Regions from separate parts of the Stutzerimonas sp. C6.4V genome, predicted to be linked through region 3. Evidence: predicted binding sites of a transcription regulator. Region 3 holds the regulator's gene; each other region holds the start of a gene.
What was found. Region 3 encodes FliA, which starts transcription of late flagellar genes. Its sites were predicted from a motif close to CTAAAGTTTNNNNNNNNNNNGCCGNTAA; they were not measured.

Region 1: a site for FliA is predicted at 1,890-1,917, ahead of AC4LFW_RS08510 (methyl-accepting chemotaxis protein). Genes of this name have one in related genera too.
Region 2: a site for FliA is predicted at 2,209-2,236, ahead of AC4LFW_RS20855 (methyl-accepting chemotaxis protein). Genes of this name have one in related genera too.

Annotation. Positions count from the first base shown of each region.
Region 1 is NZ_JBZUBM010000001.1:1,815,879-1,820,468, reverse strand. It holds gene htpG (molecular chaperone HtpG) at 1-628, shown strand, start outside; gene AC4LFW_RS08515 (amidohydrolase family protein) at 802-1,815, shown strand; gene AC4LFW_RS08510 (methyl-accepting chemotaxis protein) at 1,970-3,592, shown strand; gene sstT (serine/threonine transporter SstT) at 3,785-4,590, shown strand, end outside.
Region 2 is NZ_JBZUBM010000002.1:1,090,699-1,095,288, reverse strand. It holds gene AC4LFW_RS20860 (malate synthase G) at 1-2,148, shown strand, start outside; gene AC4LFW_RS20855 (methyl-accepting chemotaxis protein) at 2,335-3,957, shown strand; gene AC4LFW_RS20850 (hypothetical protein) at 3,978-4,590, shown strand, end outside.
Region 3 is NZ_JBZUBM010000001.1:2,206,495-2,211,084, reverse strand. It holds gene flhF (flagellar biosynthesis GTPase FlhF) at 1-993, shown strand, start outside; gene fleN (flagellar synthesis regulator FleN) at 1,085-1,915, shown strand; gene fliA (RNA polymerase sigma factor FliA) at 1,930-2,655, shown strand; gene AC4LFW_RS10335 (chemotaxis response regulator CheY) at 2,778-3,152, shown strand; gene AC4LFW_RS10330 (protein phosphatase CheZ) at 3,173-3,967, shown strand; gene AC4LFW_RS10325 (chemotaxis protein CheA) at 3,980-4,590, shown strand, end outside.

The DNA of each region.
Region 1 (4,590 bases), 390 kb from region 3:
GGGTCGCGTCAAGGAAGGGCAGGACAAGGTCTACTACCTCACCGGCGAATCCTACGCACAGGTCAAGAACAGCCCGCATCTGGAAGTGTTCCGCAAGAAAGGCATCGAAGTACTGTTGCTGACCGACCGTATCGACGAGTGGCTGATGAGCTACCTGACCGAGTTCGACGGCAAACAGTTCGTGGACGTCGCTCGCGGCGATCTCGACCTGGGCAAGCTGGACTCGGAAGAGGACAAGAAGGCCCAGGAAGAAATCGCCAAGGCCAAGGAAGGGCTGGTCGAGCGCCTCAAGGCGGCGCTGGGTGACGAGGTCGCTGAAGTACGTGTATCGCATCGGTTGACTGATTCTCCAGCCATCCTCGCCATCGGTGAACAGGATCTGGGTCTGCAGATGCGCCAGATTCTCGAAGCCAGCGGGCAGAAGGTGCCGGAGTCCAAGCCGATCTTCGAGATCAACCCGGCGCACCCGCTGATCGAGAAGCTTGATGCAGAGCCGGATGAGGACCGCTTTGCGGACCTGTCGCACATCCTCTTCGATCAGGCCGCGCTGGCCGCAGGCGACAGCCTGAAAGACCCTGCAGCCTATGTGCAGCGGCTGAACAGGCTGCTGGTTGAATTGTCCGCCTGACCACATCGTCCTGAGTGCTCCAGAGGCCCGTCCCAGACGGGCCTTTTTTTTGTTCGGTGCTGGGCACCCGGAAGCTGCAGGGTCTCGCTGGTATCGAAGCGATACCGTTGCGAACCGTCAGGCGGTGGGGCGGTCTATCCGCTTGGTCGCCAGGAGGACTTGGATTGTTCAACATTCGTAACTGTTTCACTGCGTTGTGCCTGCTTGTTGCTGTTACCCCATTGCAGGCACGGGACTATCACTACAGCGACGCGCACCTGCACTACGTCGATTTTTTCCAGGAAAGCGACGGCATGGATCAGCTGCTGAAGGCCATGGACAAGGGTGACATTGACCATGTGATGATCAGCGGCATCCCTGTTGCGAAAAAATGGCACGAGAACGAGCCCAAGCGCCCCCGCTATTACGCCGGTGACGACGCGCCGGTCTATTGGTATAGCGCGACCGATGTAGTCGTCGCAGCGGCGCTCAAGGAGCTCGATCAGCAGCAGCGCAAGCGCTTCCATCCGTTTCTGTCTGGTTTCAATCCCAACGACAAGAATGCCGACGCGCATATCAGGCGCATGCTCGATCTTGACCCCGGCCTCTGGCAGGGGATTGGCGAGGTCTTTACCCGGCATGATGACGTGACCGCTCTGACCCAGGGCGATACGCCGCGCGCCAATAACGAAGCGCTTACCCGCGTCTACCATCTTGCGGCTGAGTTCGATCTGCCGGTGATGCTGCACTCGAACATCACTTCCAAGCGCGAGCGAAATCCGCTCTATCTGACAGAGCTGGAAGAGCCACTACGCAACCATCCCCATACGCGGTTCATCTGGGCGCATGCAGGAACGAGCATGGAGCTGCATCGCCACCAGGAGAAGCTCGATTTCCTGCTGCCCACGGTAAAACGACTGCTTGATGACTACCCAAACCTCTATATCGACCTGTCGTGGACCATGCTTCGGCCCTATCTGCTTGACGAGGCGGGCACGCCGGATGCGGACTGGGTCGCCCTGGTCAAGCGTCACCCGACACGCTTTATGATTGGATCCGATGTCGTTGGTCGTTTCGATTCACTGGGCGAGGGAATGCGTGCGTTCGATCCGTTCCTCGATGCGTTGCCGGAGTCGGTTGCAACGAAGGTGGCAAGAGATAATTTTCTCGGTTTATTGCCACGTAGCGGACAGGCGGCGGTGCGTTAGCAGGGAGTCGCGTTTCGAGCACGAAACCATCCGTCGGACTCCACCTAAAATCGCCTTTTTTATGGCGTCAAAAGTTCAAGGTTGACGTTCTTGCTCCGATAGTTGGTTGCAGAGTCGCTGCGATTCTGCAGCGCATTATGGAGCAGGAATTCCCATGTCGATTCGCAATTTAAATGTCTCTACCCGCTCTGTCATAGGGTTTGGCCTGATAGGACTCATCGTCCTTTTGCTCGGTCTGTTCGCTTTGAATCAGATGAAGGATATGCGTAGGGAATCAAGTGAGGTGGACCAGAACTGGTTGCCCAGCATTGTCAGCTTGAGCGAGCTAAACGCAGCGATGTTACGCATTCGTGCCTTAACCATGCGGTCGATGTTGGTTCAAGGCGAAGCGCTGGTTTCAACCAAGCAGTCCCTGACTAAGCTCGCTGAAGATGTCGGCGCGCTCAATGCCGCGTACGCAAAGAGACTCACGACCGCCAATGAAAAAGCTACTTACGAGCGGTTCGTGAGCGCCCAGTCTCAATATTTCAGCGAACAGCGCAGGATCGTTGATTTCGTTACGCAAGGTGCAAGAGATCAGGCAACTGAGGTTATGAGCGGACCGATCAATACACATGCGGACGAGATGACTCGCGCTCTACTTGATCTTCAACTCATAAACAGTGAACAGGCCAGCAATGCAGCAGGCCGCGCCTTGGCTGCGTATGAAACGGCTGTTATCTGGGTAACCGTCACTATTGGCCTGGCTGCGATAATTACGGTAGTTCTGGCATTGCTGTTTACGCGCAGCATCGTTCAGCCGTTGAAACAGGCACTTGAGGTCGCTGAGAAGGTAGCCTCTGGCGACCTGACGCTCGAGTTCGTGGTTGAGGGGAAAGACGAACCTGCACGGCTGTTGGCTGCGTTGAGAGCCATGCAGCAAAGCCTGCGCAGCACCATCCAGGGCATATCGGACTCCTCCAATCAGCTGGCTTCGGCTGCCGAAGAACTGAATGCCGTAACCGAGGACTCGACCCGCGGGCTGCACCAGCAGAACCATGAGATTGAGCAGGCTGCGACGGCGGTGAACCAGATGACCGCAGCGGTGGACGAGGTCGCTCGCAATGCAGTCGCTACCTCCGAAGCGTCGCGTGAATCGGATGCTACGGCGCAGCACGGTCGGCAACAGGTCATCAGGACCGTTGAGTCGATTGGGCTGCTGGCGGGCGATGTCACCACCACCTCGAACCAGGTGGAACAGCTTGCGGGGCAAGTGCGGGACATCAGCAAGGTGCTGGATGTGATCCGTTCGATTGCCGAGCAGACCAATCTACTGGCCCTTAATGCTGCGATCGAGGCTGCCCGTGCCGGCGATGCAGGGCGAGGCTTTGCCGTGGTTGCTGACGAGGTCAGGGCGCTGGCCCACCGAACCCAGCAATCGACCCAGGAAATCGAGCAGATGATAGGCGATGTCCACCAGGGTACCGACAAAGCGGTGCAGGCCATGCAGTCCAGCAACGAGCGTGCGCGCTCGACCCTAGATGTGGCGCGGGCTGCCGGTGAGGCGCTGGACGGCATCGCTCGTGCTATAAGCCAGATCAGCGAGCGCAACCTGGTGATTGCCAGCGCGTCGGAAGAGCAGGCTCAGGTCGCGCGTGAAGTGGACCGCAACCTGATTAACATACGCGATCTCTCGCTGCAGTCCTCAGCGGGCGCCAACCAGACGAGTGCGGCAAGCCAGGAACTGGCATCGCTGGCAATCAACCTCAACGAGCTGGTCTCCCGGTTCCGCATCTGACCTGGCCGGCGATGGCCAGTAGGATGTCGCCGTACCGCGCAGTGGCGAAAGGTCGCGCTGCAGCGGCCGCTGTGCCTCGGAGCTGTGCAGACCGCGTCGAGATGCGTACCATTCGGCGTTTTTCACCGGGCATGCCGTTCGCTTGAGGGCGACAGGCTTGTCCGGTCCAGCCGCATACGCCGAGAACTCGCCATGTCCAACCTCTCAACCCATCTTTTCCGCGCTTACAACCGTGTCGGCCTGGTCAGCCAGATTGTGGTCGGGCTCGTAGCCGGTTGTTTGCTGGCCTGGCTATGGCCAGAGGTGGCCCGGTCGGTCAGTCTGCTGGGCAACCTGTTCGTTGCCGGTCTGAAGGCTGTCGCACCGATCCTGGTGTTCGTGCTGGTGACCGCCTCGCTTGCCAACCACAAACGTGGGCAGCCGACGCATATCCGCCCGATCCTACTGCTCTATGCCCTGGGTACGGTGAGTGCTGCTGCGGTTGCTGTCATCGCCAGTTTCCTGTTCCCTACTGGTCTAACGCTGGTCAGCCAGGCGAGCGATGTCGTACCGCCTGCAGGCGTTGGCGCCGTACTACAGACGCTGCTGTTCAATGTCGTGGACAATCCGGTGCACGCGCTCATTGATGGCAATTTCATCGGCATCCTGGCCTGGGCCGTCGGGCTTGGATTCGCATTTCGACATGCGCGCGAAAGCACGCGCGACCTTGTTGCCGATATCTCGGAAGGGGTAACCCTTATCGTCAAGGTCGTGATCCGCTTCGCGCCGCTGGGTATTTTCGGGCTGGTGGCCGGAACGCTTGCCGAGTCCGGGTTTGCCACGCTGGCAGGCTACCTCCGGCTGCTGCTGGTGCTGGTCGGCAGCATGCTGTTCATGGCTCTGGTGGTGAACCCTCTCATCGTGTTCTGGCAGATTCGCCGCAACCCTTATCCGCTGGTGCTGACATGCCTGCGGGAAAGCGGCATCACGGCATTCTTTACGCGCAGTTCCGCCGCCAA
Region 2 (4,590 bases), on a different contig from region 3:
GTCGCCAAAGTCCTGTACGACTTCGTGAACAACGAAGCGATTCCTGGTACCGGCGTCGATGCCGACGCCTTCTGGGCCGGCGCTTCGGGCGTCATTCATGACCTGGCGCCAAAGAACCGCGCGCTGCTGGCCAAGCGTGACGAGCTGCAGGCGCAGATCGATGCCTGGCATCAGGCCCGCGCCGGTCAGGCCCACGACGCAGCGGCGTACAAGAGCTTCCTGCAGGAGATCGGTTACCTGCTGCCGGAAGCCGAAGATTTCCAGGCCACTACCCAGAACGTCGACGAAGAAATCGCCAGCATGGCCGGCCCGCAGCTGGTGGTGCCAATCATGAACGCGCGCTTCGCGCTGAACGCCGCCAACGCGCGCTGGGGCTCGCTGTATGACGCGCTCTACGGCACCGACGCCATTTCCGAAGAAGGTGGCGCCAGCAAAGGCCCGGGCTACAACGAGATCCGCGGCAACAAGGTCATTGCCTATGCCCGCGCCTTCCTCGACGAAGCCGCTCCATTGGAAACCGGCTCGCATGCCGACGCCACCGGCTACCGCATCGAAGATGGCAAGCTCACCGTCGCGCTGAAGGACGGCAGCACCACCGGCCTGCAGAACCCCGCGCAGCTGCGCGGCTTCCAGGGCGACGCCAATGCGCCGATCGCCGTGCTGCTCAAGCACAACGGCATCCACTTTGAGATCCAGATCGACCCGTCCAGCCCGATCGGCCAGACCGATGCGGCCGGCGTGAAAGACATCCTGATGGAATCGGCGCTGACCACGATCATGGACTGCGAAGACTCCATCGCCGCCGTCGACGCCGACGACAAGACCATCGTCTACCGCAACTGGCTCGGCCTGATGAAGGGCGACCTGGTCGAGGAACTGGACAAGGGCGGCAAGCGCATCACCCGCGCCATGAACCCGGACCGCGTTTACACCCAGGCCGACGGCAACGGTGAACTGACCCTGCATGGCCGCTCCCTGCTGTTCATCCGCAACGTCGGGCACCTGATGACCAACGACGCCATTCTCGACAAGGACGGCAACGAAGTACCGGAAGGCATCATGGACGGCCTGTTCACCAGCCTCGCCGCGATGCACAACCTCAAGGGCAACTCCACCCGCGCCAACAGCCGCACCGGCTCGATGTACATCGTCAAGCCGAAGATGCACGGCCCGGAAGAAGTCGCCTTCGCCACCGAGCTGTTCGGCCGCGTCGAGGACGTCCTCGGCCTGCCGCGCAACACGCTCAAGGTCGGCATCATGGACGAGGAGCGCCGTACCACGGTCAACCTCAAGGCCTGCATCAAGGAAGCGCGTGAGCGCGTGGTGTTCATCAACACTGGCTTCCTCGACCGCACTGGCGACGAAATCCACACCTCTATGGAAGCCGGCCCGATGGTGCGCAAGGCCGCCATGAAGGCCGAGAAGTGGATCAGCGCCTATGAGAACAACAACGTTGACGTCGGCCTGGCCTGCGGCCTGCAGGGCAAGGCGCAGATCGGCAAGGGCATGTGGGCCATGCCTGACCTGATGGCCGCGATGCTCGAACAGAAGATCGGTCATCCCATGGCCGGTGCCAACACCGCCTGGGTGCCGTCACCGACCGCTGCCACCCTTCACGCCATGCACTACCACAAGGTAGACGTGCAGGCGCGCCAGGCCGAGCTTGCCAAGCGCGAGAAGGCGTCCATCGACGACATCCTCACCATCCCGCTGGCGCAAGACACCAACTGGAGCGAGGAAGAGAAGCGCAACGAGCTGGACAACAACTCGCAGGGCATCCTCGGCTACATGGTCCGCTGGGTCGAGCAAGGCGTCGGCTGCTCCAAGGTGCCGGACATCAACGACATCGCACTGATGGAAGACCGTGCGACGCTGCGTATCTCCAGCCAGCACGTGGCCAACTGGATGCGCCACGGCGTGGTAACGGAGGATCAGGTGATCGAGAGCCTCAAGCGCATGGCCCCGGTGGTCGACCGTCAGAATGAGGGTGACCCGCTGTACCGTCCGATGGCGCCTGACTTCGATAACAGCGTGGCCTTCCAGGCAGCCCTGGAACTGGTGCTCGAAGGCACCAAGCAGCCGAACGGCTACACCGAGCCGGTCCTGCACCGCCGCCGCCGCGAGTTCAAGGCCAAGAACGGGCTATAACCCGCAACCTCCCGCCACATGAACCGCCCCTCGGGGCGGTTTTTTTTTGGGCCGGCCGTGCTCAAGTTCGAACCATTTCATCCGATAGCGTAACGCTATGCCATTCATAAAATTAATAACCGATGTATGGCATTTCGCTATCACGCGTCATCCCGTAGTATCCGCCGCCCGCCGTGGAGTCGATGCATGTTCAAGAATTTCTCACTGACCGCCAAGTTGTCGCTGGTGCCCGCTGTCGCCCTGCTCGGTCTGATTCTCTATGTCGGCTATACCTCGCTGCAGCTGTCTGCGACGGATTCGCGCCTGGTCAGCATCGAGACACAAAGCTATCCGACATTGGAAAAAACCGACGCGGTGATCTTCCAGTTTTCCCGCATACCGGGCCTGCTTAACAACGCGGTGGCAGCCGGTGAGCCAGGCATGCTCGACGAGGCGCGTGGAGTGCTAGGCGAAATAGATGCGCAGCAGGCGTCGCTCGCGTCGCTTCTGAACGCTCAACCGCAACGGCTACAGTCGCTCGACAATTGGCGCAATGCGGTCAAGGCCTATGCCGACAATGCCCTCCAGGCTTCAGCGAAGCTGATCGATGGCAGCGCCTCGTTCGATGACTTGCGCCCGAACCTGGATCGTATGGCCAGTGATCTTGCCCAGGCACAGACTCTGGCAACTGACTTCCGCGCGGGCGCCTACCAGCAGTTCCAGGAGACCCTCGCCGAGACCCGCGTGGCCAACGGACACACCACGCGGCTGGGCATCATTCTTTCCCTTGTGCTCATCCTGGTGGTCGGCCTCGGCGCCTGGCTGGTCATTCGAAGCGTCATGGCCAACGTGCGCGGCGTGATCGCCTCGCTGCAATCCATTGCACGCGGCGATGGCGATCTCACGCAGCGAGTGAACGTCAAATCGAATGACGAAATTGGCGCCATGATCGAGCTGTTCAACGGCTTTCTCGACAAGTTGCAGCAGACCATCCGTCAGATCATCGAGGCCGCCAGCCCACTCGGCCAGGTATCCAAGGAGCTATATACCCTGACCCAGGGCTCGGAAGAAAACGCCAAGTCGCAGCAACATCACACTGAGTCCATTTCTCGCGACATCCTCACCATGACCGGCAGCATTCAGGAAGTGGCGCAGCGCTCGCAGCAGGCCTCCAACGAGGCCAACTCGGCTGCTCGCCAGGCCGCCACTGCTCGCGAATATATCGGCAGCCTGTCCAGCGGCATCAGCGACTTGGGCGACAGCGTGATGAGCGCCGTGCAGGCAATGGAACAGCTGGAAGAGGAAACCCAGGAGGTCGGCTCGGTACTGACGGTTATTCGCAGCATTGCCGAACAGACCAATCTGCTCGCGCTGAACGCAGCCATCGAAGCCGCACGCGCTGGCGAACAGGGCCGTGGCTTTGCCGTGGTGGCTGACGAAGTGCGCAACCTGGCGCAGAAGACCGCCGCCTCCACCGCGGAGATCCAGCAGATCATCCAGCGCCTGCAAAGCAGCGCCAATACCGTGCTCAACGTGATGAACAGCAATGGCGAAAAGTCCAGGGCCAGCATCGATCGTTCAGTCGAGGCAACCCAGCTGCTCGAGACCATCGCCCAGACCGTCAACCAGATCGACGAACTCAACGCCGGCATCGCCCAGTTCACCCAGGAGCAGATCGGCCTGTCGAGTTCCATCAGACAAGAAACCCAAGTGTTGCAGCAGGACGCACAAGCAACCGCAAACGGCGCCGAAGCCACTGCCCGTCTGGGTGAGCAATTGGTCAGCACGGGCGATCACCTGCGTGCGGCCACGGCCCAATTCCGCGTTTAAATGCTTTAGGAGCACACCTGATGACCGCAGTACGTGTTATCAGCCTGGCAGCCGTCTGCCTGGCAACCACCCCAGCCTTTGCCCTGGATCAGGGCGAGCATCGCTTCAATGGCTTCGGCACCGTCGGATTCACCCACCTGGGTGGCGAAGATGACGGTCGCAGCTATGGTGTTCAAGGCCAGACCAACGATTCCTGGCGCGGCGACCAGCTGTCCAAATTCGGCGCTCAGTTGAGCTATGGCATCACCGACACCGTAGGCGTCACCGTTCAGGCTACCGCCAAGGCGCAGCAGGATGAGTGGAAAGCCAATCTGGAGTGGGCCTACCTGTCCTGGCAGACCAATGACCAGCTGATGCTCCGCGCCGGCCGCCTGCGTAGCCCGGTCTACATGTATTCCGAGAGTCTTGACGTCGGCTACAGCTACCCCTGGCTGCGCCTGCCCGATGAGGTCTACAGCCAGGTTCAGGTGACCAACTACGAAGGCGTCGACGCCGTCTACACCTTGCCGCTTTCCTACGGATCGGTGACCGTTCAGGTTGCGGGTGGTCAGGCGAAGAACCGTGACTACTATGCCTACGACGAGCAGTTCGATATCGACTACGGCAACCTGTTCGGTGCCAGCATAAGCCTGG
Region 3 (4,590 bases):
GAGAAACCTGCCGCCGCGGCTCGGCCAGCACCTGCTACTGCTACCGCGACGGATTCGCGGGCGATGGAGGCCATGCAGTCAGAACTGCAAGGGCTGCGTGAGTTGATCGAAATGCAGCTCGGCTCGATTGCCTGGGGACAGGAGCAGAGCCGCCGCCCTCAGCAGGCGGGTCTCTGGCGCCGCCTGCAGCGCATCGGGCTGCCTGCCGATCTGTCGCGTGCCCTGCTCGAAAAGGTAGCCGGTGTCGCCGAGCCGCGACAGGCGTGGCGGATGCTGCTGGCGCATCTGGCACATGCCATCAAGGTTACGGAGGCCGAGCCGCTGGAAGCGGGCGGCATCATTGCTCTGGTCGGTCCGGCGGGTGCCGGAAAAACCACCACCCTGTCCAAGCTGGCGGCACGCTATGTGCTCAAGCACGGGCCGCAAAGCATTGCCCTGGCAAGTATGGATAATTACCGCATCGGTGCGCAGGAGCAGCTCAAGACCCTCGGTCGTATCCTCAATGTGCCGGTCCTCCAGATCGATCCCGGCCAGCCGTTGAGCAAGACCCTCGAGTCGGTGGCCCGCAAACGCCTGATTCTCATCGACACGGCCGGTCTGCCGGCAGGCGACCCGATGATGCGCAAGCAACTCGAAGCACTGGCTGACCGGGGTATCAAATCGAAGAATTACCTGGTGCTGGCCGCGACCAGCCAGAGCCAGGTGCTCAAGGCTGCGTGGCACAACTACCGGCGTTGTGGGCTGGCTGGTTGTATTCTGACTAAACTGGATGAGGCCGGTAGCCTTGGAGATGTCCTTGGGCTCACGATCAGCCAGCATATGCCGATAGCCTACCTCGCTGATGGCCCGCGCATCCCTGATGACCTGCACCTTCCTCGCAGCCACCAGCTCGTGAGTCGGGCGGTGAGTCTGCAATCAGAGGAGGCGCCCAGCGAGGAGGCGATGGCTGACATGTTTTCCGAGCTCTACAACGGTTCACGGAAGGTCGGATGAACGCACCGGCCTTTCACACAGACAAAGATGACGCGTTCACGCTGAACGCATCGATGGCCTCCGGGCCCCAGCAAGATATAGGCGTGTAAACATGGGTATGCATCCCGTACAGGTGATTGCGGTGACCGGCGGCAAGGGTGGCGTCGGCAAGACCAACGTGTCGGTCAATCTGGCGCTGGCTTTGGCCGATCTCGGGCGGCGGGTGGTTCTGCTCGATGCTGACCTGGGGCTGGCCAATGTCGACGTACTCCTTGGTCTGACGACCAAGCGCACGCTGGCCGACGTCATTTCCGGCGAATGCGATCTTCGCGATGTGCTGATTCAGGGGCCGGGCGGCGTGCGCATCGTTCCGGCCGCTTCCGGTACGCAAAGCATGGTCCAGCTGTCGACCCTGCAGCACTCGGGGCTGATCCAGGCATTCAGCGACATTGGCAGCGATGTCGACGTCCTGATCATTGACACGGCGGCCGGTATCGGCGACGGCGTGGTGAGTTTCGTCCGCGCCGCGCAGGAAGTGCTGCTGGTGGTGACCGATGAGCCGACCTCGATCACCGATGCCTACGCGCTGATCAAGCTACTCAATCGAGACTATGGCATCAGCCGCTTCCGGGTTCTGGCCAACATGGCCCATGCGCCCCAGGAAGGCCGTAACCTGTTCGCCAAATTGACCAAGGTGACGGAGCGTTTCCTGGACGTGGCGCTGCAGTACGTCGGCGCGATCCCCTACGACGAGGCGGTTCGAAAGGCCGTGCAGAAGCAGCGCGCCGTGTACGAGGCCTATCCGCGAGCGAAGTCTTCACTGGCCTTCAAGGCAATTGCACAGAAGGTCGATACCTGGCCGCTACCGGCAACGCCGCGTGGTCATCTGGAATTTTTTGTGGAGCGCCTGGTCAGGCCCGCCTCAGAGCCTAACGAACAATAGCGGCTGGACTCGGTATGTATTACAGCAAAGCTCAGGCTAAAGACGCTCAATACCAGCTCATCGATCAGTACGCGCCGTTGGTCAAGCGCATCGCCTACCACCTCCTGGCGCGCTTGCCGGCGAGCGTGCAGGTCGATGACCTGATGCAGGCGGGCATGATCGGTCTGCTCGAGGCGTCCAAGAAGTACGATTCCGGCAAAGGCGCCAGTTTCGAGACCTACGCAGGCATCCGCATTCGAGGTGCGATGCTCGACGAAGTGCGCAAGGGTGACTGGGCGCCGCGCTCGGTTCACCGCAACTCGCGCATGGTCAGCGAGGCGATTCGCACAATTGAAGCCAAAACCGGTCGCGACGCTAAAGATCATGAAGTTGCGGCCGAACTTAAATTGAGTCTCGATGAGTACTACGGCATTCTGGGCGACACCCTGGGCAGCCGCCTGTTTAGCTTTGATGACCTGCTGACGGAGGGCGAGCACGGGGAGTTCGGCGAGGAAGCCGCCAGTGCACATCCGGAACCGTCTCGTGATCTCGAGGACGAGCGTTTTCAGCAAGCCCTGGCCGATGCGATATCGAACCTGCCGGAGCGTGAAAAACTGGTGCTTTCGCTGTACTACGACGAAGAGTTGAACTTGAAGGAGATCGGCCAGGTTCTGGGCGTCAGCGAATCGCGGGTGAGCCAGCTGCACAGCCAGTGCGCGGCGCGTCTGCGAGCTCGCCTCGGCGAGTGGCGTGCCCGCTAGCAGCCGGTTTGCATAACGCATTTCGAGGCCGCTTTTTACGAGCTTCATTCACGGAGCCCGCCATGAACCGTGAGCGGGCGCTGGGGATTTCGGGATTTACGGAGGTGTACTTGGACAAGAACATGAAGATTCTCATCGTCGACGACTTCTCGACAATGAGACGGATCATCAAGAATCTCTTGCGTGATCTGGGCTTTACCAACACGGCCGAGGCCGATGACGGTACTACCGCGCTGCCGATGCTCAAGAGTGGCAGTTTCGACTTTCTCGTCACCGACTGGAACATGCCCGGCATGAGTGGCATCGATCTGTTGCGCGCAGTGCGTGCCGATGATCGTCTGAAGCATCTGCCGGTATTGATGGTGACTGCCGAAGCCAAGCGCGACCAGATCATCGAGGCAGCACAGGCAGGCGTAAACGGCTATGTGGTCAAGCCATTCACGGCTCAAGTGCTCAAAGAGAAAATCGAAAAGATTTTCGAGCGCGTCAACGGCTGAAGTAACGCCGCGAGGGCACTATGACGCAAACAGACCAAAGCCTTGCAGAGTTCGAAGCGACTCTGAAGGCCCATGCACCCCAACTGATTGAAAGCCTGCAGCAAGGCCGCTTCGACGACGCTGCGCAGATGTTCAACGAGCTTAATCAGGCCCGCAATCTGGGTCTCTATCATGAAGTCGGAAAGCTCACCCGCGAACTGCACAACGCCATCGTCAAGCTGGAGATGGATACCTGTGCCGCTGGTGGAGACCCATCACCGATCACAGACGCCACCGACCGGCTGTCCTATGTGGTGGAAATGACCGAGAAAGCGGCAAACCGCACCATGGATCTGGTCGAGGAGTCAGCGCCGCTGGTCAACTACGTAAGCTACGAAGCGCAAAGCCTGACGGCCGACTGGCAGCGCTTCATGCGTCGTGACATGAACGCCGAACAGTTCCGCGACCTGGTCAAACGCATTGACCAATTCCTCCAGCGGACCATGAACGACGGCAGCCAGCTCTCGCAGAATCTCAGCGAAATCATGCTGGCCCAAGACTTCCAGGATCTCACCGGCCAGGTGATCAAGCGGGTGACCCGTCTGATAACCGAGCTTGAAAGCAACCTGCTGAATCTGGTGCTGATGGCCGGCCAAGTCGACCGTGTGGCCGGCATAAAGCACGATCATGCAGAGCTGCTCGCCGAGCAGGAAAAGAAAAAACAGGAAAAAGCGACTTCCAACGGTGAAGGTCCGCAGATGCATGCCGATATACGTGAGGATGTCGTATCCGGGCAGGACGATGTCGATGATCTGCTTTCAAGCCTGGGCTTTTAGGGGAAGGTGAATATGAGCTTCGACGCCGATGAAGAAATCCTCCAGGACTTCCTGGTTGAGGCCGGCGAGATTCTCGAACTATTGTCAGAGCAACTGGTGGAGCTGGAGAGCAGCCCCGACGACGCCGCGTTGCTCAATGCGATTTTTCGCGGTTTCCACACGGTAAAGGGCGGTGCCGGTTTCCTCCAGTTGCACGAGCTGGTCGAGTGCTGTCACATCGCTGAAAACGTCTTCGACATCCTGCGCAAGGGTGAACGACGCGTCGACTCGGAATTGATGGATGTCGTGCTGCAGGCGCTGGACGCCGTCAATGAAATGTTCAGCCAGGTGCGTGAGCGCACTGAGGTCACTCCGGCTTCGCCTGAACTGCTCGCAGCGCTGGCGCGTCTGGCTGAGCCGGCCGGTGCGGATGCGCCTGTTGCCGTGCCTGACGTTGCTGTTGTCATGCCCGAGCCCGAGTTGGCCACCGCCGACAATGAATTCGAACAGTTTCTCGGTGCGCTCGACAATGCCGCTGCGGTAAGCCCTGCTGTTGGCGACGGCGGCGACGAAATCACTGATGACGAGTTCGAATCGCTGCTGGACCAGTTGCACGGCAAGGGGCAGTTCGTTGCAACCCCGGT